One region of the Syntrophothermus sp. genome, then DNA from elsewhere that is predicted to be linked to it. Evidence: riboswitches for the same ligand, from Rfam matches in the RefSeq annotation. Region 1 holds a riboswitch; the other holds the start of a gene.
What was found. Region 1 has a riboswitch for cobalamin ahead of HPY90_RS01665 (DUF2284 domain-containing protein). Riboswitches for the same ligand answer to the same signal wherever they lie in the genome.
Positions count from the first base shown of each region.

Region 1 (18,592 bases):
TATTTTTTTTTGTTAGACTTACGGTCAAATACATCTTTCAACATCTATCAGTTATGCCCTCCCGTCTTCCAACGCAAACATGAACTCTCCGCTCACCACGAGTTCGCCCCCGACCGTAGCCCGACCCTGGGCTTTGCCGATGAGGCCCTTCATCTTTGTCAACTCCACTTCTAGTAATAACTGATCCCCCGGAACCACCATGCGCTTAAACCTTACTTTGTCGATCCCGGCAAAATAAGCCAGCCGTCCCCGGTATTGTTCCTGGCACAAAAGAGCGCAACCCCCTACCTGGGCAAGAGCCTCCAGCACCAACACCCCCGGCATTACTGGCACACCGGGAAAATGCCCCTGGAAAAAGGGCTCGTTGACCGTTACATTCTTGATCCCAACCGCCCTTTTTCCCGGCTCTAACTCGATAATGCGGTCAACCAATAAAAACGGATAGCGGTGGGGAAGTATGGTTTGAATATCACCAGCACTCAGCATAAAACCACCTTATTGTTCAAACTTACGAACGACCAGCACAGCGTTATGCCCGCCGAACCCCAGGGAATCGGAAACCGCCACTCGTACAGTTCGATTCCGACAAGTATTGGGCACGTAATCTAAGTCGCACTCGGGATCCGGAGTCGTGTAATTAATGGTCGGGGGAATAATGTCGTTTTTGCAAGCTAAAACGGCAACCATCAACTCTACCGCCCCTGCAGCGCCCAGCATATGTCCGGTCATGCTTTTGGTAGAACTGATAGCCACGCTATAAGCATGTTCTCCAAAAGTCCTCTTAATAGCCTTAGTTTCCATGGGGTCATTCATATCAGTGCTCGTACCGTGGGCATTAATGTAGTCCACGTCTTTGGCCTCAATTCCCGCATCTCTGAGAGCCAGGGCAAAGGCCCTTGCCGCCCCTTCACCGTCCGGCGCGGGTTGAACGATATGATAAGCGTCCGCGGTGCTCCCATACCCGATAACTTCTGCGTAAATCCTGGCCCCCCGTGCCAGGGCTCGCTCCATTTCCTCCAGTATCACGATGCCGGCGCCTTCTCCCATAACGAAACCGTCTCGCTCGGCATCGAAAGGCCTGCTGGCTTTCTCAGGTTCATCATTTCTCGTCGACAGGGCCTTCATAGCACAAAAACCGGCTATGCCCAGAGGAGTTATGGCTGCTTCTGCACCTCCTGCTATCATAATGTCTGCATCGCCGCGTTGGATGATACGGAACGCGTCTCCAATACAGTTAGTGCCGGTGGCACAGGCAGTTACCGTGCAGCCATTGGGTCCTTTGGCACCAAACATTATCGACACCTGACCTGAAGCCATGTTAGGGATAAGCATCGGTATGAAAAACGGGCTGACACTACCCGCCCCTTTGTTGATCAGATTATTGTGTTGGGTTTCGTAAGTCTCCAGTCCTCCTATACCCGACCCGATCCATACGCCTGTTCGATCCGCCAGAGTCGCATCGACCACTATGCCCGAGTCCTCCAAGGCCATCTTGGTCGCCGCACAGGCAAATTGGACAAATCTGTCCATCCGCCGTGCTTCCTTGCGGCTAAAGAAATCCCCCGGGTTGAAATGCTTTACTTGAGCCGCAATTCTGGTAGGGTAAGCCGAGACATCGAATCGTTCGATAACGCTCACCCCGCTTTGGCCTCGGAGCAGGCTATCCCAAAACGAGGGAATATCGTTACCTACCGGGCTGATAACCCCCAACCCAGTGACCACTACCCGTCTTCGCTTCATTCTAGCTCACCCTTATTTTCCCTGCAGTCTTGCTTCCAGGTACTCGACTACGTCCTTAACCGTCTTCATATTTTCAGCAACCTCTTCCGGAATCTCGAGTTCGTACTTTTCCTCCAATAGCATCAACATTTCCACCACGTCAAGCGAATCTGCCCCCAAATCATCGGTGAAACTGGATTCAAGGGTAATTTCCTCCGGAGTGATGTCCAATACCTCTACAATTACGTTTTTGATGGTTTCAAAAACCGACACAGTATCTCCTCCTTGAAAGTTGTTTTTATGTCATGCCCCCGTCTACGGGGATGACTTGCCCATTGACATAGGAAGCATCGTCAGAGGCCAAAAAAGCCACAACCGCGGCTACTTCTTCCGGAGTGCCTGGCCTTCCTAACGGTATACGGGATACCAAGGACTGCCGAGCCTCAGGAGAAAACCTAGCCGTCATAGCTGTCTCTATGTATCCCGGTGCAACCGCATTTACCGTGATACCCCGGCTTCCGTATTCTTTGGCAACCGAACGCGTGAAGCCTATAACTCCCGCTTTTGAAGCCGCGTAATGAGCTTGACCTACGTTACCCGACAAGCCCACTACCGAAGCAAGGTTAATTATCCTGCCTTGCCTATTTTTCATCATAATACGGATTGCCTCTCTGGTACAGAGAAAAGTTCCGGTAAGGTTTATCCTCAGGGTCTGCTCCCACTCCTCATCGGAAATCCGAACCAACAGGTTATCCCGGGCTATGCCAGCGTTATTAACCAAAACGTTTACTGTTCCAAAGGCTGCAACGGCTTGCTGGAAAAGTCCTTTTACCTGTTTGGGATCGGATATGTCCGCCAGGACTCCTACGGCCTCTGTACCTAAACTCTTGATTTCTTCCACGACTTCATCCAATTCTTGTTGGGCCCCCACATCATTGAGCACTACCCTGAACCCTTCGCGGGCCAGACGCATAGCTATGGCTTTGCCTATTCCGCGGGCACTTCCCGTAACTACAGCCACCTTATTTTCGCTGACCATGGTCCACCTCCTCCCATTTTGCCAGGAGTCTACTCAGAGAAGACGCGTCCTCGACATTCCCTAGCATCTGTTTCTTGGCTTGTTTTCTAATGAGAGCGGAGAGAACTTTCCCGGGTCCCACTTCTACAAAATAGTCTACCCGACCTGACATATATGCGACCGATTGCTCCCATAGAACCGGGCGAAACAACTGTTGTGTCAATGATTCTCTGATCTCTTCCCAACGGATCTCGCGGGCGGTTACGTTGCTTATAACAGGAAAACTAGGCTCCTTCCAGTCCACAAGGCTTAACTCCTGTAGCAACAAGGCAGCCGCGTCCTTCATCAGCAAACAGTGAGAAGGTACACTGACTGCCAGGGGCACCACTTTCCCGCCAGCTTGCCGTAAGCGCTCCATCGCTTTTTCCACAGCTATTTTTTCGCCTGATATCACAATTTGCCCGGGACAATTATAATTAGCGACACTCACCACTCCATATGAAGAACTGGCTTGACAAGCCTCTACAACTACCCCGGAATCCATGCCCACGACCGCCGCCATCATTCCCCGCCCTTCAGCAACCGCTTCCTGCATGATCCGTCCCCGCTTTGCCACCAGTTTCAGAGCTGACTCAAGATCCAGGGCACCGGCCGCAACCAAAGCACTGTATTCGCCCAAACTCAAACCAGCCGCTACACAAGGCAGTATTCCTCGAGACTTCAGTAATTCAAAAGCGGCGATGCTAGTAGCGAGTATGGCTGGTTGAGTTACCTCTGTGCGGTCCAGCTCCTCGACTGGGCCCTCAAAACAAACCCTGCTCAGGCTATAGCCCAACACGTCGTCGGCCTGTTTGAATACTTCGCGTGCTTCCTTAAAATTCTCGGCCAGGTCTCTGCCCATCCCTACATACTGGGCCCCCTGTCCCGGGAAAACAAAGGCTAATCGGAGCACAAGTACCCCCCCATTTTTCTCAAAACACTCTCCGCTTGTTCCATAACCTCCAGCACGATCTCTTCAGCCGGCTGAATTTTGTGCACCAAACCGGCTATCTGTCCTGCCAGGACTGTGCCGTTATCAGTGTCCCCCTCAAGGGCGGCCGCCGGGTACTTGCCGGAGGCAAGTTCATCCAGTTCTTGAGGACTCAACCCTTCTTTTTCACGGGCCAGGTAGTAACGGATAAACTGGTTATATATAGCTCTAACCGGGTGACCGGTAGAAAGTCCACATGCGACCGTATCTCTATCCTTGGCTTTTAAAACCTTTTCCTTATAACGCGGGTGAGCCGGGCACTCTTCAGCGCAAATGAACCTGGTACCCATCTGCACTCCCTCAGCGCCTAAGGCCAAGACCGCCGCAAACCCTCGTCCATCGGCTATCCCCCCTGCGGCAATCACCGGAACATCCACTGCATCTACTACCATCGGTACGAGACACATAGTAGTCATCTCCCCGATGTGCCCGCCTGACTCCATCCCCTCCGCAATCACCGCGTCTGCTCCCAGTCGGACCAAACGCTTGGCTAGAGGTACTGAGGCCACTACTGGAATCACCTTTATGCCCTGGTCTTTCAGGCTAGAAATGTATTTGCCGGGGTTGCCCGCACCGGTAGTAACTACCGGCACCTTCTCTTGTATTACAGTCTTAACGTTCTCTTCTATGTACGGAGACGTCAGTATCAAATTCACGCCGAAAGGCTTATCGGTTATGCCACGTACCGTTTCAATCTCTTTCTTAAGCCAGCGGGAATCAGCACCTCCCACGCCTATGATGCCTAAACCGCCCGCCTTTGATACTGCTCCTGCCAGCTGCCCGGTTGCTATCCAGGCCATTCCTCCTTGGAATAAAGGGTACTTGATTCCTAGAAGCTCAGTCACCCTAGTTCTCAGCACGTCAATCCCTCCCCCATCGCACTAATACCGAGCCCATGGTCAGGCCGGCACCGAAAGCCACCATTAGCACCAAGTCCCCAGTCTTTATCCTGTTGTCTTCAACCGCTTCCGCCACCGCCACCGGAACCGTAGCGGAAGACATGTTGCCATACCTGTCAATGTTAACTATCATCTTCTCCCACGGCACCCTCAACCTTTTGGCTGCTGCCTGAAGAATACGGATATTGGCCTGGTGCAGGACCAGGTGATCAACGTCGCCTGTGTCCAATCCCACGTCCTTCAGCACTCTTAAAGCATAATCGGGCACAACCCTTGTAGCAAACTTAAAAACCTCGTTGCCGGCCATCTTGATGAAATGCTGTCGGTTAACAACAGTCTCTACGCTGGATGGCAGGCGCGAGCCACCGGCAGGCATATAGAGAAGATCCCGGCCCTTGCCATCTGCTCCCAGGCGAGTAGAGAGTATGCCGTAGGGACCTTCCCCTTTTCCCAACACCATTGCCCCCGCACCATCTCCAAACAACACGCAAGTATTGCGGTCGGTGTAGTCGGTGATTCGGGACAGTATCTCAACCCCCACCACCAAAACATAACGGCAACTCGGGGACACCAAATAGCGTTCCGCCACCGCCAATGCGTAAATAAATCCAGTGCAACCAGCTGATAGGTCAAAAGCGGCCGCATTAGCGGCCCCTAGCATATCCTGAATCAAGCACGCTGTCGAAGGGAACAGCATGTCCGGCGTTACGGTAGCTACAACGATTAGGTCAAGCTCTAAGGGAGAAATTCCTGCACGGGCAATTGCCATTCGGGCTGCTTCGTAGCCCAGGTCTGATGCAGCTTTGTTGCTATCGCATATACGCCTCTCCTTGATCCCGGTCCTGGTCACAATCCATTCATCGCTGGTGTCTACCATTTGCTCCAGCTCGTCATTAGATAAAATTCGGCTTGGTAACGCGTAACCCGTGCCAAGGATCTGCGCTCTCATCAAACTTTCCTCCTAAACAACGCCAGGTTTCATTCCTTATAACTTCCTCATCCCGTTCCCGATTATACAAAAAATCATCAAAAATTGGTAATTTAAGGATGAGTAGAAACTTATTAATATCTTCCTACATCGGAAAATCGTTTGTCAACAGTTTTGTGCTCATAAAAAACTTTTGGCCTTGCTCCCTCTCATCGAGTAAAGCAAGGCCGCTAGCTTGCAAAACTGTCAACTGTTAAGCTTCTTCGGTCTACTAAAATAGTATCCCTCCTAAAGATTTATAACCTGCTTTGGGACTTCCCCCAGGATACCCCTCTGGATTTCTCTGGCATTAACGGTAGTGGCTTGGAACCTTTCGGCCAAGTAGTCACAGGCATCCCACGGATTCACCCTCTGTCCACACGTAAAAATATCGACTGCTGCATAGCCTAACTCCGGCCAGGTGTGAATAGCCAAGTGAGACTCCGAGATGACTACTACCCCACTCACCCCCTGAGGGCTAAATTTGTGAAAGACATACTCCCGAATTTCGGCACCAGCCTCTAAAGCCGCGTTTATCATTATTTCTTGAACCAATGCCATGTCGTTGAGAATATCAAAGCTGCATCCAGATATTTCGGCTAAAATGTGACGCCCTAAAGACTGCACCTATCCCGCCTCCTCTCAAGTTTTACTGAGATCAAGCTGGAGCTTGACCCGTTATCTACCTCCTTAAGGTATTTTCAACAAGAGTAATTTTATCATATAGGCAGAACATGTCAACTTTCTGCAATAATATCCCTTTAGTCGACTTTATGTCTTGCAATCTCTTAATTTCACTTTCTTGCGCCCCCTTTCATGTAAGTTAAAGTTAAACAAGAAAGCGGGGAAGCGGCAAAAATTGTGGTGGTTGCCGCTGCCACAATCCCAGAATCGTTGAATACCAGAGCTACAAAAGCCCCGGTTACTACTCCTACCAGCCCCCGCAAAACGTAGGGATACTCTTCACCTATGCTTTTGATCACACCATGAGGTCTATAAAGCAATACTGCCAAAGTCGCCAGAGAAACCAAGAAAACACGACTCCATATGGTATAGCGAATCAGCTTGATATTCATTGCCAGCTTCCGCGTTATTATCCCGTAAGCCTCTGTCCACCCTCCGGAAATAATCATATTAGCGGCACGCCCAATATGTGACTGGAGCTCAGGAGGTCGCTGCATATCCAAAGCTGCCATCAACACCACCAGACACACGACTAGTAGCCCAATTCCCAACACAGTTCTCGCCCGCAGCCGCAATCCGCTCATTAGAATCACCGTAAGGGCAAAAGCCGCAAGCGCAGCAATCGTGCCTCCCGCGTTTGCTCCCAAGTTGGGAGCTGCCAGAATAAAGACCTGCAAGGCAAAGAAAGCCCCGGTCCCGACCAACCAAAACCGGTTGCGCCATTTTTGATATGCTATGGTGGCGGCGATGATGGTAGTCCCGATCAGAACCCCCATGTATTCATTGCCAATCCCGTAATACCTAGCTCCAGATGAAGGATCGTATCCCAAAACTGAGCTTTTGATAAGCTGACACCCGGTAATAACATCGATATCCAATAGCAAAACAGTCAACAGAGCTATGGTAAGAAACCGGTTCAATACTGAGGATCCGGCAGCGCGAAAGATGGTTCCAACTGCCGCTAACAACAGTACGACAGTTAATCCTACAAAACCTACGGGATTTCGTACGGGTATGAACGGAGCAACAAGCAAAACCAACGGTACACAGGCTAAAGCAAATACCAAGAATTCCACCCATCGTGCGTATTTATCCTGCTTAGTAAAAAACAAGACAAACAACATTAACAGCAAAACTACGATTTCGGCCCCTACGTAACCCTTGACTAAGGGTGCCCTCAACTGGTTGACAAATGCCGTTTCTTTGAATAAAGCGGCTACCTCCCCTAGCTTGTTCTCACCGATGAACGCATGTGTCTCTATTTCCCGTCCTTCCATGAGATACGAACTCTTTACTCCCAAAAACTTTAAAATGGTCGGAGCTATATCTAAGTTTGCGGCCAGGTAATCTCTCCGCGTCGTTGCGGAGTAGATAATCCCTTTTTCAAACCCAGGTCCGTAAACAATTAAAGGGGTCAGAGTTACTTTGCTATCCTTGTCAAGCTGAGAAGGGCTGGGACTGACCAGTATCAAGAGGTCGCGCAGCGGGTTGACCTGTCGCGAAACCTCTCCTACAAAGAAATCGATCTCGTGAAGAAGCCGCTGGCGTTCGCGGAGGAAAGCATCGGGCAAGGCCGCCTCTCCTGCCTCCAGCCTGGTTAGGTCAGACAACTCGACTACAATAAAGTCTGATTTATCCCAATAATAGCGAAACCGGTCCCAAAGAAAAGTGTAGTCCGTTTCCCAGGTTCCGGGAGCGCGTCCAGATAAGACGTGGCATTTTTCCCCGACCTCCCCGAAGTCAACCAACCCCAAAGCGTCCATAGCCACTGCTACCCCGTTCCTACGGTAAACCCCGGGTAAATCGCCGTTCCCCAGAACACAGGTCTTCAATCCGGCTTGCTTTAGTGACTCCCCCAGAGCCCCGGGAACGGTCTTGGCTGAATCTTCTTGGTTAACCGCTATTATCTCAGGTAAATTCAACAGCAGCACCTCGTGCTTCCCTGGATTGTACCCGGTCAGCCCCTGGTATAAATCCCCCGCTCTTCGCTGGTGAAAACGGTATCCTTCATCCGCATCAAATCCCAAGAGCTCATTCGGGCCCGAACGGGCCATCCTGCCAGCCCCTATAGTAACACAAGCATCGTCTGTGTCTTTAGCCCCTAAAGTGCGGGTATTCATCAAGCCGGCCGAGCCCCGGTTCCATAAACCCGTGATGTTCGGGCAAGACGCCCTCTCGATATCTTGAAACGACAGCCGATCGATAAGGATAAGGACCACCTTTGGCTCCTCTTGTTTGCCCCAGGCCGGGTTCGTTAAACATAAAGACAAAACCAGTAGACATACCAGAGCCGCTACAGCTATTATTCTCTTCAAAAAACATCGCTCCTTGAACTGAATGTGCTCTAACCGCCATGCTCTTCGTGCAGGTGGCTTAAATCGTTCACGCTCAATAAAACCGGGAGCCCGCCTTTGAATTCCAGCGAACACACGGCAGCGTTTCCCTGGTAGTAGCGCCAGAACGATGAAAAAGACTCCCCATTAAGATAACACCCTAAGGCCATAAGAACGCCGCCGTGCGTCACAACCAGTACGGTGTCGTTCTGATGGAGGGCGGTTAACCGCTCCAGGCCCGCCAAAGTCCGGGTTAATACTGACTCGAGGGATTCACCCCCAGGGACAGTGACAGTTCCCGGATCCTTAAGCCAGTGACGGTATAAGGACCCGTATCCTTCTTCTATCTCGGTCGCACTTAATCCCTCCCACTCCCCAAAGTTCATTTCTCTGAACTCCGGCATAACGCCAACCTCTAGTCCGTGAGGCTGGGCTATGATGCATGCCGTCTGGTAGGCTCGTGACAAGTCACTCGAATACACCGCCGATAAGGGAGCTTGCCTAAACCTGCTGGCAAGTCTCGTCGCCTGCCATATACCCCGTTCGCTTAACGGAACATCGGTCGCTCCTTGATACCTCCCCTTCTCGTTCCATATGGTTTCTCCGTGACGGACCAAATACACCAACATATTCTCAGTTCTCCTTAGTCTTACACCCCAAAAAAGAGTCAGACCTGCTTAGGCTTGAACAGCTTGGAAATAGCAGCCCCAGTGCCCAGCCAAACCACGGTCACGGCAAAAGCCCACCCAATTTGGGGAATCATAGTCAGGAGCTGCACAAGTGAAAGTCCCAGCAAGAACAGCCAAAACGGGTGGATGTTCTCCTGCCAGCCCGTATAACGGCCTATGGCCATTCCTGAGGCCGTTGCCACAATAATCTTGCTCAAATAAATCAAGAGCAGGTAGAAAAAAACCAGGATCAGAGCCAAAGGAACACCAATTACCGAAAACATCAGTGTAATGGCCAGAAGCGGTATAGTAAAAAAAGCGATTCCTCCCATCAACAGGCTTTTGCCGGGTTTGTCGGCTATTTCACTTCCAAGGCCTTCCCATACCCCGGGCAACAACCAGCGAAGGACAATCCATATCAGTATCAAGCTAAGAAACCCTGATATCACGTCTAGGTATTTCTCGTATCGGTACCGCTGTTTGCCCTCCGTCCTGGTCCAGTGTTGTTTTCCTTTGACCTGAGCCCCTTGCTGCAGGACTGCCTTGCTCGGCCCAGAATATACCAAATCCCCTTCAATTACGGCTTTCTTCCCCAGCCTCAAACTTGAGGTCTCAGAAAGGCGAACGTTCCCTCCTATTTTCCCGTCCAAGTAAACGGTTTCCCCGGTAGCGCTCACATGTCTTCCTACCTCTCCGTCCAGACCGAACCTGTTCACCGCAAAGACCAAATCCCTGCCAACCCTACCATTCTTCTCAATGTATAAACTGCTGGCTGCGGCCGTAAACGATCCTCCAACCGCCGATCTTAAAGTAACTTCGCCTGCCCCAACTCTCGCGTCTCCCGCCACGGGAGCGTTTATATCGACTGAATTGGCTACACCGATGAAGTCACCCCTAACCGCTCCGTTAACCACCACTTTTTGGGCTATCACGAACACGTCCCCGTCCACTTCTCCATCCAGGCGTACTGAATCGCCGCAAAACAAGTAGGGACCATGCAGGACCTTGCCACTACCGACATAAACGGTGTCACTGATCCTGGTCTGAAAGGCCCAACTCTGACCAGTACCCATCCACAAACACAAACTCACGACAAAAAAGCCAACCACAACCGACCTGCTCCAAGCGCAAACTCGTTTCATTGTTCCACCAGCCGTACTCTCTTTTTTATCAGCTTCACGATTGACCTGATTTCTTCCTCCCGAAAACTCCCTAAATGGAGAATCAAAGGTTTATCTTGCCCCTCAACATAAAAGATAAGTCTGTAAGTATTTCTCAAAGTTTTTTCGCCAGGGTTCAAGGCCTTAACCACGTACCCCACTTGCGACCATACCAACTCCTGGCTTTGCCCTTCGGTTTCCACCTTCATGCCCTCATCGTCTATGTAAAGGCTTCGATAGTAAGACACACCAGCCGGGAAAAAAATGTACCCACGTTCCTGACGCAACGAGAAGATATTCCCGGCATCCGCAGCCCTGCGTCCTGCCTGCTGCCTCTTAAGATACACAAAAGCTTGACCTGCCGCCGCCGCGAGCAGTAATCCGATGACCGTCCAAGTCTTCCAATCCAGCCCTGTCACCCTCCCTGTCACCAAGAAAACTATTCACGCTCTTGCCGTAAAGGCTCCGCCGTTCTCCGGGTTTGTTTTACTTCTGAAACAACAAGTAGCACATCACTCCCAAGAAAAAAATTAAAAGATTGCAGTGGCAATTGCAACCTAATTATATGTCCCAATTACATATTTCCCTCGCGTATCACCCATCTGAAGAACAAGCGTCGACAGCCATCCTCAACCGCGAGGGTTTTAATTATAAAAGGCAATTTAACAGGTTAATGGTTATTATTCTTTCGCCTTCCTGGTTCGGATTTGCCACTGGTGGTATTCCTCAACCCACGTTGCAGCCGAAACCCAATAACCGCAAACTTCAGGCTTGTTTTCTCCCTCTCGCCACAGAATAAGGTAGACGTACGGAAGCCTTTCATCGTTGTCCCATTTAGATAGCCGGTACAGTTCCCACAGGATACCCGCACGAGCTAAAGCAACAGAACGGTCGATCAAGGCCTCAACCAACGCTACACCGGTCTCCGCCGGTGCACCATGCCTTTCTGCCATGCGGCACGGATAGTCGGCAACCGGCCCGTGACTAATTTGGCTAGTTGCCCACTCGATGACCTCGGATTCGCTGGCCTTTCTCACCGCAGCACTCATGTTCAATTCCCCCTCGCCGAAAAAAACCTACAAAAAACATGAAGCCTTCCGGAAAATACTCCAGAAGGCTCGCTTCCCCATGGTCGGAGCGACTGGATTTGAACCAGCGGCCTCTTGCACCCCAAGCAAGCGCTCTCCCAAGCTGAGCTACGCCCCGATCTGCTTCGTAATTCATGTTTGTCTAACCATATGCTTCCGAAGCAATTATATTGTACGATTCTGATACCGCGGTGTCAAGCGATGAGGGAGGTTTTGCTTAGGTCAACCCAGCCCAACAAGGACCCTATCTAAGCCGTCCAATAGTCGTTTATGTTTTCCGGTCTAAAAATCCCTTTATCAGTAATTATGGAGGTGACCAGCTGAGGCGGAGTCAAGTCAAATGCGGGATAAACCGCCTTGACTTCCGGCCCAGTTATGCGGATCCCACGAAATTCCAATACTTCTGAGGGGTCCCGGTACTCGATCGGAATCTCTTGCCCGGAACGGGTACGTCGGTCAGGCCCTCCGTATCCTAGAACATGAAAAGGAATGCCGTAGTAATTAGCAACTATGGCCAGCTGCAAAGTACCAACTTTGTTGGCAACCACCCCATCTATGGCCACGCGGTCAGCCGCAACAAAAACGCGATTTATAAGGCCTTGCGACATAAAGTGGGCCGCCATATTATCGGTTATCAGAGTAGTATCAACCCCCAACTGGCTTACCGACCACGCGGTCAGCCTTGCTCCTTGCAGGTAAGGCCTGGTTTCCGTACACATCACCTTGACGTCTTTGCCGTTCCCCCGAGCATATCTGAGCATATAAAACAGGGCTGGCCCGGCAAAGCAGTGGGTTAGAACGGTTTCCCCGGTTTTCAGCAAAGACTCGGCCTCTCTGCCCGTTTTTTCTGAGCGCACCTTTTGTTTGTCAAGAATCGTTTCTAGGTACTGCTGAATGCGGTTTGATAAAGGTATTTCTTTCTCTTCATTTGTTTCTGCCAAGTCCCTCTTCAACCTGTCCAGTAAAGCCGCCAGATGAAAGCCAGTAGGACGCGTTGATTTCAACCGGTTTATCACCGGTTCCAATTTCTCCCATTTAACGGTTTTACCCTGTCTTTCTAAGGCCTTGGTCGCAAGGTACAAGCCATAACCGGCGGTGATGGCAATATCTCCTGCTCCCTGCACAACCATATCTTCTATTGCCCGAGCCACCTCTTCGTAATTGCGGCACACCACCGGCACCTGTTCTGTCGGTAATTTCCGCCGGTCAATAATAACCAGGCTGTCATCTTCTAGATAAACGTTGTTGCGCAAATCCATCAATAGGGGCTCTTGCATTGCACTTACCATCTCCCATTAGCTGTTATACGAAAACTAGGCACTTGCTACCTCTAACTCACATGGTTTCTGCAAAGTACTTTTTCTGCCAGCCAAAGTATGCAATACCTCTATCACCTTATCCTCATTGTCAACCCTAGTACATCCTGTGTTCAGCAGTTCTGAGTAAAGGTTCAAAGCTACACCACCAGTGTAATCGCGTTCCTCCATGCTCCTTTTCTCCAGTAGCACAATCGGTACACCAGCCCGTGCCGATTCGCATACTGTTCTTAAATTGCCAAGGTTCCCATGCCCAAAAGGAACATCTCCAACTAATACTACATCCGCGCTGGTCATCATCTCTAGATTACGTTGACTCGCCTCGTCGTCCACGTCAACAAAAGCGGGTATATCGAGAATGAACAAGCCTAGTTCTTTGGCCAACATCCAGTCACCATCGCCGTGATTGAGCACACCCACCGTAACCTCATATCCCTCCATCACTAACCGCCCCATCAACTGAGATGCCATTCCTCCCCCCGCGACCAAATGAACCTTGAATCCTTTGGATTCGGTGGGGTTAAGCTTGGGTGACAAAGTTACTTGGGGGCAACCAAGAGTCGGATGAACCGTAATTAACACGTCGTTCCCATAAACCCTTCTGATGTTCTCGGCTGTGATCACATCCTTCGGCTTGCCGGATGCATAGATACGGTGATCCGATAAAAGCAACAAGTAGTTGCAATACTGGGCAGCCAAATTGAGATCGTGAAGGGTCATGATTACGGTCAGACCTTTCCGGTTCAACCGTTTAAGTACATCCATAATCTCGATCTGGTGATTAATGTCCAAGTAGGACGTAGGTTCATCCAGTAACAAAACATCAGGATCCTGGGCTAAGGCCTGGGCAATGAGTACCCTTTGCTTCTCCCCACCACTGAGTTCGGTTACACTTCTTTGGCTTAGATGGCCGGTTCTTGTTATCTCCATGGCCCACTTTACTACCGCCTTGTCCGCTGGGGTCAAGCGCTGGAACCGGTTACAGTGGGGTGTTCTACCCATGGTCACGATGTCTTCCACCGTGAAGTCAAAATCGATCTCCGCTACCTGAGTCACAAAAGCCAGTTTTTTTGCCAGCTGAGACCGCTTCATTCGGTGGACATTTCGCCCTTCCAGGGTGACTTCCCCGCTGATGGGTTTCAGTACTCCGCTAACGGTCCTGAGAAGGGTCGTCTTGCCCGAAGCATTAGGCCCGATTATCCCGATCAATGCCCCTCGGTCTACTGCAACAGTGATTTCTTTCAACACTTTGCAGTCATTGAACCCGCAAACAAGGTCTTCAATCTTTATTAAATCCGTCATAACCGACCTATCCTCCAAACTAGCAGACGGTCTCGTCCTAAATGCCATCGCTACCCCCGTAATTCCCGAGGGACAGGACAAAGGCGGTTTCTCCAAACTCATTCTCACATGTTGTACCACCGTTAATGCTTAACAGATATTGCCGTGTCTAAGTCAATTATCATACGGTTAAGAAAAATAAGTTCTGCGATGCCGGCGAAGAAGATAGATAAAAAACGGGGCCCCGAACAAAGAAGTCACTACCCCCAGGGGGATCTCCACCGGGGCCAATAAGGTTCTTGCTGCTAAGTCCGCCAAGACCACCAGTATCGCTCCCGCCACGCCTGCTGCAGGGATAAGTTTCCAGTGATCGGGTCCAATCAATATTCTCACCACGTGGGGAACGATTAATCCGACAAAACCTATAATCCCGCTCGCAGCAACTGCAATTGCCGTAAGAACAGAAGCGGCGACCAGAAGTATCCTCTTCGAAGTCTCAACTTCAACCCCCAGGTGTTCGGCTGCTTCTTCTCCAAGGAGCATAACATTGAGATCACGAGCACAGTATATGGCCAAGCCCACACCAACCACGAGGTACGGCAGCGACCACATTACGTAATCCCACGACCTCCCCGAAAGCCCTCCCATAAGCCAGTAGACCACAGCATGCAGGCGGTCATCACTGAAGTACATCAGTAGCGAGACTAGCGAAGAGAGAAACGCGCTGACCGCTATCCCCGCCAGTAGCAGGTTCTGCACCGGAATAACATTGCCCACCCGCGCCAGGTTGTAAACCACGATTACAGTCACCAGGGCTCCCAAAAACGCGGCTAACGGTACAGAACCTAGCCCCATCCAGGTCCAACTGACAGCCAAAACCATAGACGCCGTAGCTCCTAAAGCAGCTCCAGAAGAAGCCCCTATGACATAAGGATCAGCCATGGGATTTCGAAATAACCCCTGAAAAATGGTTCCCGCTACTGCGAGGCAAACCCCCACTACCATAGCCAGCACCAGCCGAGGAAGACGAATAAACCAAATGATCTCCCGAAAAGTAGGAGGCACGTCTGAGAATCTCTCTTGCGTTCCGGGAAGCTGAGAAAACAATATCTTGATAGTCGTTTTAAGAGGAATTTGTACCGCTCCGGTTCCAAGAAAAACCAAGGAAACTAAAAACAAAGCCAGAATCAATATCGGTATCGCGAATCTTTTTCCGAAGTCAGGCAATTCACTGCCTCCTGTTATTTGAATAGCTCTGGATGAATACACCGGGCAAACTCGTCAATTGCTTGGACCAACCGGGGCCCAGGACGGTTCACGATGTCCGCATTCACCGTGTAGATATGCCCCTGGCGAACTGCGTTTATCTGCCGCCATCCACCGGGTCTGTCGTAAAGGTTAGCAGCCTGAAGATCTCCATGTCCGTATGAATGGATGATTACATCCGGGTTTTTCGCTATGACCATCTCCTCACTGTATTGGGGCCATGCCGTAGCCGCGTCATCTGCTATATTGATGCCTCCACACAAGCTGATTAAATCGTTAATGACCGTCTTGGGTCCAGCAGTAACTAGCGGATTGTACCACACTTCATAATAGACACGGGGGCGGTCTTTTGTTTGCTGCACCTTTGCCTTCACCTCGTCCATCTTGCTGCGTATAGACTGTGCTACCTGGCGAGCTTCGGTCGAACATCCCGTAGCCTTTCCCACCATTTCTATTGATTCCAAGGTTCCCTCGATGCTCTTAGGGCTGACAACAATAACCGGGATAGAAAGCTTCTGAAGCTCGTCTGCGATCTTAGCGTGCAGGTCCCCCGCTACTACTAAGTCCGGTTTGAGGCTAACTATCTTTTCGATACTGGGATCCGAAAACCCTCCTACTTTCTCTTTATCTTGCGCCTCCGGGGGGTAATTACAAAATGTCGTAACCCCAACAATGCGTTTGTCTAATCCCAAGGCAAACAATATCTCGGTGTTGCTCGGTGATAAAGAGATTATTCTCTGTGGTTCCGCTTCGATCTTAACCTGGCGACCCAGGTCGTCGGTAACTGTTACCGGAAACCCCTTATCCGGCGTTGGCTGTTTCGTCTGCGAACCCCCTTGTCCCGAACAGCCGGATAAAAATGCCAAAAAAGCCAGCCATATGAGCACAACTACTAGCTTAGTGAAAAGCTCCGTTTTTCTCATCCTCTTCCCTCCAATAGCTGTATGAGTACACTAGACTCTGAACATGTTGTTTATGCTAACGTCTGTTTCAATCGATAAGAAGAAGCCCATTCCAAACAACTTCATCTGAGACCGGAAATCGTAAAGACAACCCGGCTTTTTCTGCTGTTGCCACGACATCTATACCCATAGCCTCCATTGACGGCCGGGCTTCGAAAGGATGCCTGCAAGGCTTGCCGGAAGCAATACCAACACACTCGTCGCACAGATGGCACGCGCCACCGATAAGTCCCGCAGCAAAACGGAACCCTAACCTAAACGCTTCTTTTTCTCCCAGGTTAATCATAAAATGCAGTTTTCGGGCTCCTCCGAACACGTCGGCGTAATGTCTTTCCCTCTCGGGAACAAAAAACTGGCGATACTGTACCAGCAAAGCAATGTTATATAACCTGAGAGCCTCTTGGAACTCGTTAACCATGGGCAGGTTAGGAGGACACATCAGTCCTCGGTTATAGCTGTCACACACAGGGACCAGGCATTTAAGCCGTACTCGGGGATCAACAACTATTTCGCGGGCTGGAATGCGCGCTACGTGGCCCCCATGGTCCTGTAGAACCCGTTCAATCGAAGAAAGTTTTGTCTCCTTTTCGTCATGCATATTGACAATTCTCCTTCTCTGCACGACATCTTGCCCTTTATGAAATTCCAGATATTTCTCCTTCCCTGAAGGTCACCATCTCCCTCAGTATTTTGGTATTGGCTTGAAGTGGTTGGTGATCTCACAGGGCAAAAGCAAAGTTCCCAGTCGATTAGCCATCGACTGAGAACTTTACCATCATCTCGGTTCCTACCCCTTTTCCGCGAAGGTGGTAAAGAATTAGAACAGGCAGGTCTCCTGGCTCCCGGATCCTCGCTTTGCCTGCGCCTTCCCATCCGGCACTCAAGTCGATTCAGGAACCGGGTGGTAACTGCGGTTTCTACATATACCTACCACTTGGAACGAGTTCCGATACGACCTGAGTGCCGGAAAGTGGCTCCTACGAGGTTGCAGGCGTTGCTCCCCGGCTACAGTGGCGCGACCGCGCCGGCTTACGAACCTATGCGGCTGGTTCACCGGCTTCCCTATTATCCCCATACGGGCACCTGTCCGATAGTATTCTATTTTTGGATACCCAACATTTCTACTCCTTACCGGCTACGTTTGGCCCGAAGGGCTGAATATACCCTTCCTCCTTACCCTTGATGATGTATTCCATAGCCATCCCTGCTGCTTCGATGACCATCTTCATGCACTGGCGGAAACGTTCCTTGTCCTGCCACTCTGGGTAATTTTCATTCAGCTTAGCACAATCGAGGTATTGAAACTTGGCTCTAAACTCGTGGGGAAGACCGTTGAAGAAACGGTATAATCCCGGGTTTCCGTAGAGCCGGTCCACCCTCTCCTGGAACTCCCCTTCCAACGGGTTCTTGCGGCCGTGGACAGCTCCAACTGCCATGACTGCACCGATAAGAGCCCCGCAGTTGTTGCCTGAAAGCCCCATTCCGCCTCCGAAACCGGTAGCCATAGCCACTACCTCAGGTGGAAAATCGGTAACTCCTGTGTCCAGAATAGCCTTCAGTACTGATTCGGCGCAGTTCAGACCCTCGCGGAAATTCTGCCGCGCGTTGTCCTTAGCCTTTTGAACCAGATCCTCGCTCATTATATTCGCCTCCCCAAAAAATAACCGGATACATAAAATCAGAACTCAATCCCGGCCCTGGCTTTGATCCCTTTAGCATAAGCATGTTTAATCTCTTTTACTTCGCTTACAGTATCGGCCAGCTCGATGATCTCAGCTGGAGCTCTTCTTCCAGTTAAAACCAAGTCTAAATGAGGCGGTTTATTCTTCACCAGTTCTACTACCTCTTCCACCGGAATCAGTCCAAAATCCATGCAGATGTTGATCTCATCCAGTATCACCATGTCGTACTCCCCAGAAAACATAGCCTGCCGGGCCATTTCTAACCCTTCCCGGGCCTCTTCGATGTCGGCCGGAGTTGCCTTACCTTTGATAACGAACTTCTCCAAGCCACACTGGCGAACCGTCAGGTTAGGCAGGTATTTTTCCGCACATATATGTTCGCCGTAGGTTCTGCCCTTCATAAACTGCAGGAAAAACACTTTGAACCCGTGCCCCATGGCCCTTACGGCCTGCCCCAGGGCTGAAGTAGTTTTGCCTTTTCCATCCCCGGTTATGACCAGTACTAAACCCCTTTTTTCC
Region 1 is NZ_JABUEX010000002.1:88,352-106,943, reverse strand. Features, by position in the region: gene accD (acetyl-CoA carboxylase, carboxyltransferase subunit beta) at 1-44, opposite strand, end outside; gene fabZ (3-hydroxyacyl-ACP dehydratase FabZ) at 52-486, opposite strand; gene fabF (beta-ketoacyl-ACP synthase II) at 496-1,740, opposite strand; gene acpP (acyl carrier protein) at 1,753-1,992, opposite strand; gene fabG (3-oxoacyl-[acyl-carrier-protein] reductase) at 2,018-2,758, opposite strand; gene fabD (ACP S-malonyltransferase) at 2,742-3,689, opposite strand; gene fabK (enoyl-[acyl-carrier-protein] reductase FabK) at 3,677-4,627, opposite strand; gene HPY90_RS01725 (beta-ketoacyl-ACP synthase III) at 4,629-5,615, opposite strand; gene speD (adenosylmethionine decarboxylase) at 5,883-6,260, opposite strand; gene HPY90_RS01715 (alkaline phosphatase family protein) at 6,428-8,632, opposite strand; gene cobC (alpha-ribazole phosphatase) at 8,662-9,279, opposite strand; gene HPY90_RS01705 (DUF8173 domain-containing protein) at 9,318-10,460, opposite strand; gene HPY90_RS01700 (hypothetical protein) at 10,457-10,897, opposite strand; gene HPY90_RS01695 (hypothetical protein) at 11,159-11,527, opposite strand; tRNA gene HPY90_RS01690 (tRNA-Pro) at 11,608-11,684, opposite strand; gene mtnA (S-methyl-5-thioribose-1-phosphate isomerase) at 11,815-12,843, opposite strand; gene HPY90_RS01680 (ABC transporter ATP-binding protein) at 12,880-14,184, opposite strand; gene HPY90_RS01675 (FecCD family ABC transporter permease) at 14,353-15,390, opposite strand; gene HPY90_RS01670 (ABC transporter substrate-binding protein) at 15,405-16,352, opposite strand; gene HPY90_RS01665 (DUF2284 domain-containing protein) at 16,420-16,989, opposite strand; cobalamin riboswitch at 17,200-17,493, opposite strand; gene HPY90_RS01660 (C-GCAxxG-C-C family (seleno)protein) at 17,513-18,031, opposite strand; gene cobO (cob(I)yrinic acid a,c-diamide adenosyltransferase) at 18,070-18,592, opposite strand, start outside.

Region 2 (3,782 bases), on a different contig from region 1:
ACGGTTCCCCTTTTTCTTTCTCAAAGTAACAGCGAACCAGGGCCGGGTCCAGAGCCAGGCCGGCTATTGCCGCACGGTCCAGGGAAGCCCGGGCCCGGGCCATTTTTAAATCCCACTCCCAGGCTCCTTTGACGCCTTTGGCAATGTCGGCAGCGTGGGCGGCAATACGGGCGGCCATCACCCCCACGCGCACGTCCTCTTCCGTGGGCAGACCCAGGTGCTCCGCCGGGGTGACGTAGCAGATGAAATCCGCCCCGGAAGCCCCGGCCAGGGCTCCGCCGACGGCTGCGGTAATATGATCGTACCCCGGGGCCACATCAATGGCCAGGGTGCCCAGGATAAAATACGGGGCCTGGTGGCAGAGCTGCTTTTGCAGCAGCATGGTGGTTTCCACGTGGTGGATGGGCACGTGCCCCGGCCCCTCCACCATTACCTGCACCCCCTTTTCCCGGGCCCGGGCAACCAGTTCCCCGGCCACCAGCAGGCCCTGAATCTGGGCGCCGTCCAGGGAATCGGCAATACACCCGGGGCGGATGGCATCTCCCAGGCTTAAAGTGACGTCATATTTCCGCAGAATGTCCAGCACCCGGTCGTAGTTTTCGTAAAGAGGATTTTCTTTTTTGTTGTGCAGCATCCAGCCGGTGAGGAAGGCGCCGCCCCGGCTCACAATGTCCGTTACCCGTCCGGTTCTCTGCAGGCGCTCCACCACCTCAAAATTCAGGGCGCAGTGAATGGCCATAAAATCAATGCCCGCGGCGGCCTGCTTTTCTATGGCCTCAAACATGTCCTCCGGGGTCATGGCCACAATGCCGCCCCTCTTCTCAATGGCCTCAATGCCCGCCTGGTAGATGGGCACGCTCCCCACGGGAACTGTGGCCCTTTCCAGGCTGATGCACCGCATGCCGTCGATATCCCCACCGGTGCTCAGGTCCATAATGGCATCGGCCCCGGCAGAAATGGCCACCTCGATCTTGCGGGCCTCCATTTCCGGATCGTCCCGGTCGCTGGAGGTGCCGATGAGGGCATTCACCTTGGTCCGCAGACCCTGCCCGATGGCGCAGGGCCGGATTCCTTTCCGTAACCTGTTCTTCAGGATGACGATGGCACCCGCGGCCACCCCGGCCCGGATAAATTCCGGGTCCACCCCCTCCTGCCGGGCCACCTCTTCCATCTCCGGCGTAACGCGGCCTTCTCTGGCCGCCAGCAACTGCGTCATATCTAACACACCCCCTGCTCTTTGCCCAGATATTCCCCTACCACCTGCATGGCGCAATACTTGCCGCACATGGCACATGCCCGGTGAGAACCGCGGCTGCGCTCCCGGCGAAGAGTTCCGGCCCGGCGGGAATCGAGGGCCAGTTCGATTTGCCTCTCCCAGTCCAGGGCCTTGCGCGCCCGGGACATCTCCAGGTCCCACCGGGCGGCCCGGGGCTCCCGGGCCACGTCGGCGGCGTGGGCGGCAATGCGGGCGGCAACGACGCCCTCCCTTACCTGCTCTACATCGGGCAGCCCCAGGTGCTCCGCGGCAGTAACATAACAGAGAAATTCCGCCCCGGCCCAGGCCGAAAGCGCCCCACCGATGGCCGCCGTAATGTGGTCGTACCCGGGGGCGATGTCGGTAACCACCGGGCCGAAGACAAAATAGGGCGCTCCGTGGCAGAGCTGCTTTTCCAGCTGCACGGTGGCCTTCAGATGCCCCAGGGGCACGTGACCGGGCCCTTTCACCATCACCTGCACCCCTTTTTCCCGGGCCCGAGCCACCAGTTCCCCCAGAACCACCAGTTCCTGCACCTGGGCGGCATCCAGGGAGTCGGCCAGGCAGCCGGGACGCCAGCCGTCGGCCAGGCTTAAGGTAACGTCATAGCGGCGACAGATTTCCAGCAGCCGGTTGAAATGCTCGTAAAGGGGATTCTCCTGCTGGTTGTAAATCATCCAGCCCATTAAGTGGCTGCCCCCGTGGCTGACCAGGTAATCAACGCGGCGGTGCTTTTTGGCCGCCCGCAGGGTCTGCCAGGTGGTGGCGCAGTGGAGGGCCAGAAGATCCACCCCATCGGCGGCCTGCCGCTCGATGACATCGAACATCTCGTCCACCTTCATTTTTACCGCCGCTCCATACTTCTCCCGGGCCTCCGCCAGGGCCTGGTAGACGGGCAGGGTACCCACGGGCGTAGTGGTTGCCGCCAGCACGGCCCGCCGGGCACCGTCAATGTCCCCACATACGCTCAAATCCATAATGGCATCGGTGCCGGCTTCCACAGCCGCCCTTACTTTGGCGACCTCACCCTCAATGGTATCCCTTTCCGCTGCCAGGCCCACACTGGCGCTTACCTTCACCGAAAGCCCCGTGCCGATACCCACGGGATCGATGTTCTTTCTAGCGCGGTTGCGGGGTATGACGATGGTCCCGGCCGCCAATCCCCGGCGGACGAACTCCGGGTCCACTCCCTCCCGCTCGGCCACCCTTTGCATTTCTGGCGTGATTTCACCGGCCAGAGCCCTGGCCATCTGCGTTGGCATTTTCAACCCACCTCCATTGAAGTAAAATAAAAAGTCCCCAGCCAAAACCTCATCTGGCTGAGGACTTTACCATCATCCTCCGCGCCCGGCTGCCCTTTCGCGCGAGAGCAGCCCTCCCTCAAACAGGCAGGTCTCCTGGCTAGCGGATCATCGCGCGCTTCCTCCCCCGGCCTTCCCGGCAGCACCCAGCCATGTATAGTTCCGTTTACCGCGACTCTATCGTTAGCAATAACCTGCTTTCGTTGCAGCAGGAATCAGATGAACTGAGTGCCGGCCAGTGACCGGGTCAAGCTCCCCGATTACAGTGGCGGGACCGCGCCGTTTCCGCCCGCACTCAGGTTTTACGCTCTGGTACCAACAACCTCTACCCAGTGAAGTTGCAGAAATTTCCTCTCGCAACTGCAGGCCCACTCCAGCTCTTAACCTGAGTGCCGGGGCGTCCGGACTTCCCTATTCTCCCCTTCATGGGACACCTGTTTGACTATTCAGTTATTACTCAAAGGTATAATATCACAACCGACCCGGCAGCGCAAGCAAAACTAAAACCTGGAGAATAGTTCTTGGAGGTAAAGGTGTGGATGTGGTAAATTAAATTAAATAAAAAATCAAGGAGGTCGGGAAAGTGAAAACAGCCCTGCGCCAGCTTCCCTGGCCCGTGACTCTGATCGGGAGCTTTCACGAGGGCCGCCACAACCTCATGACAGCTTCCTGGGTGAGCCAGGTTTCCTTCAAGCCCCTGCTGGTGATGGTTTCGATTGCCCCAGAGCGCTTCACCTACGAACTCGTCTCCGCCTCCGGGGAATTCGTCGTCAGCATCCTCGCCGCCGACCAGGCGGAGATCGCTCAGTTCTGCGGCAGCCGCTCCGGAAGGGACGTGGACAAGGTAAGGGCCCTGGGTCTAAAAACCCTCCCGGGAAAAACTGTCAAGGTTCCGCTCCTCGAGGACTGCCTCGCCAACCTCGAGTGCCGGGTAGCGGCCACCCACCCTGCCGGTGACCACGTGATCTTCATCGGAGAGGTTGTGGGGGGCGAGGTCCAGAGGCCTGAGGCGGAGCCCCTCGTGGTCCGCGACTGGAAGTGGGGGCGTTACGTGAAAGCAGAAGCCTGACTCCTCAGAGCCGCGCTGGCTTGCCAAAAATTTGATTGACTTTTTCTTCCTCCTGAATATATAATAAAAATTGGCAAACGCTGCCGATGGACGGCAGTAAACCTTCAGGGAGGAGGTTATGGATAATGGTATTGCATGTCCACGAACACACCCATCC
Region 2 is NZ_JABUEX010000082.1:3,831-7,612, forward strand. Features, by position in the region: gene bzaB (B12 lower ligand biosynthesis ThiC-like protein BzaB) at 1-1,216, opposite strand, end outside; gene thiC (phosphomethylpyrimidine synthase ThiC) at 1,219-2,517, opposite strand; cobalamin riboswitch at 2,626-3,009, opposite strand; gene HPY90_RS14200 (flavin reductase family protein) at 3,140-3,625, shown strand.
Region 2: another riboswitch for cobalamin. It lies ahead of thiC (phosphomethylpyrimidine synthase ThiC); the one in region 1 lies ahead of HPY90_RS01665 (DUF2284 domain-containing protein).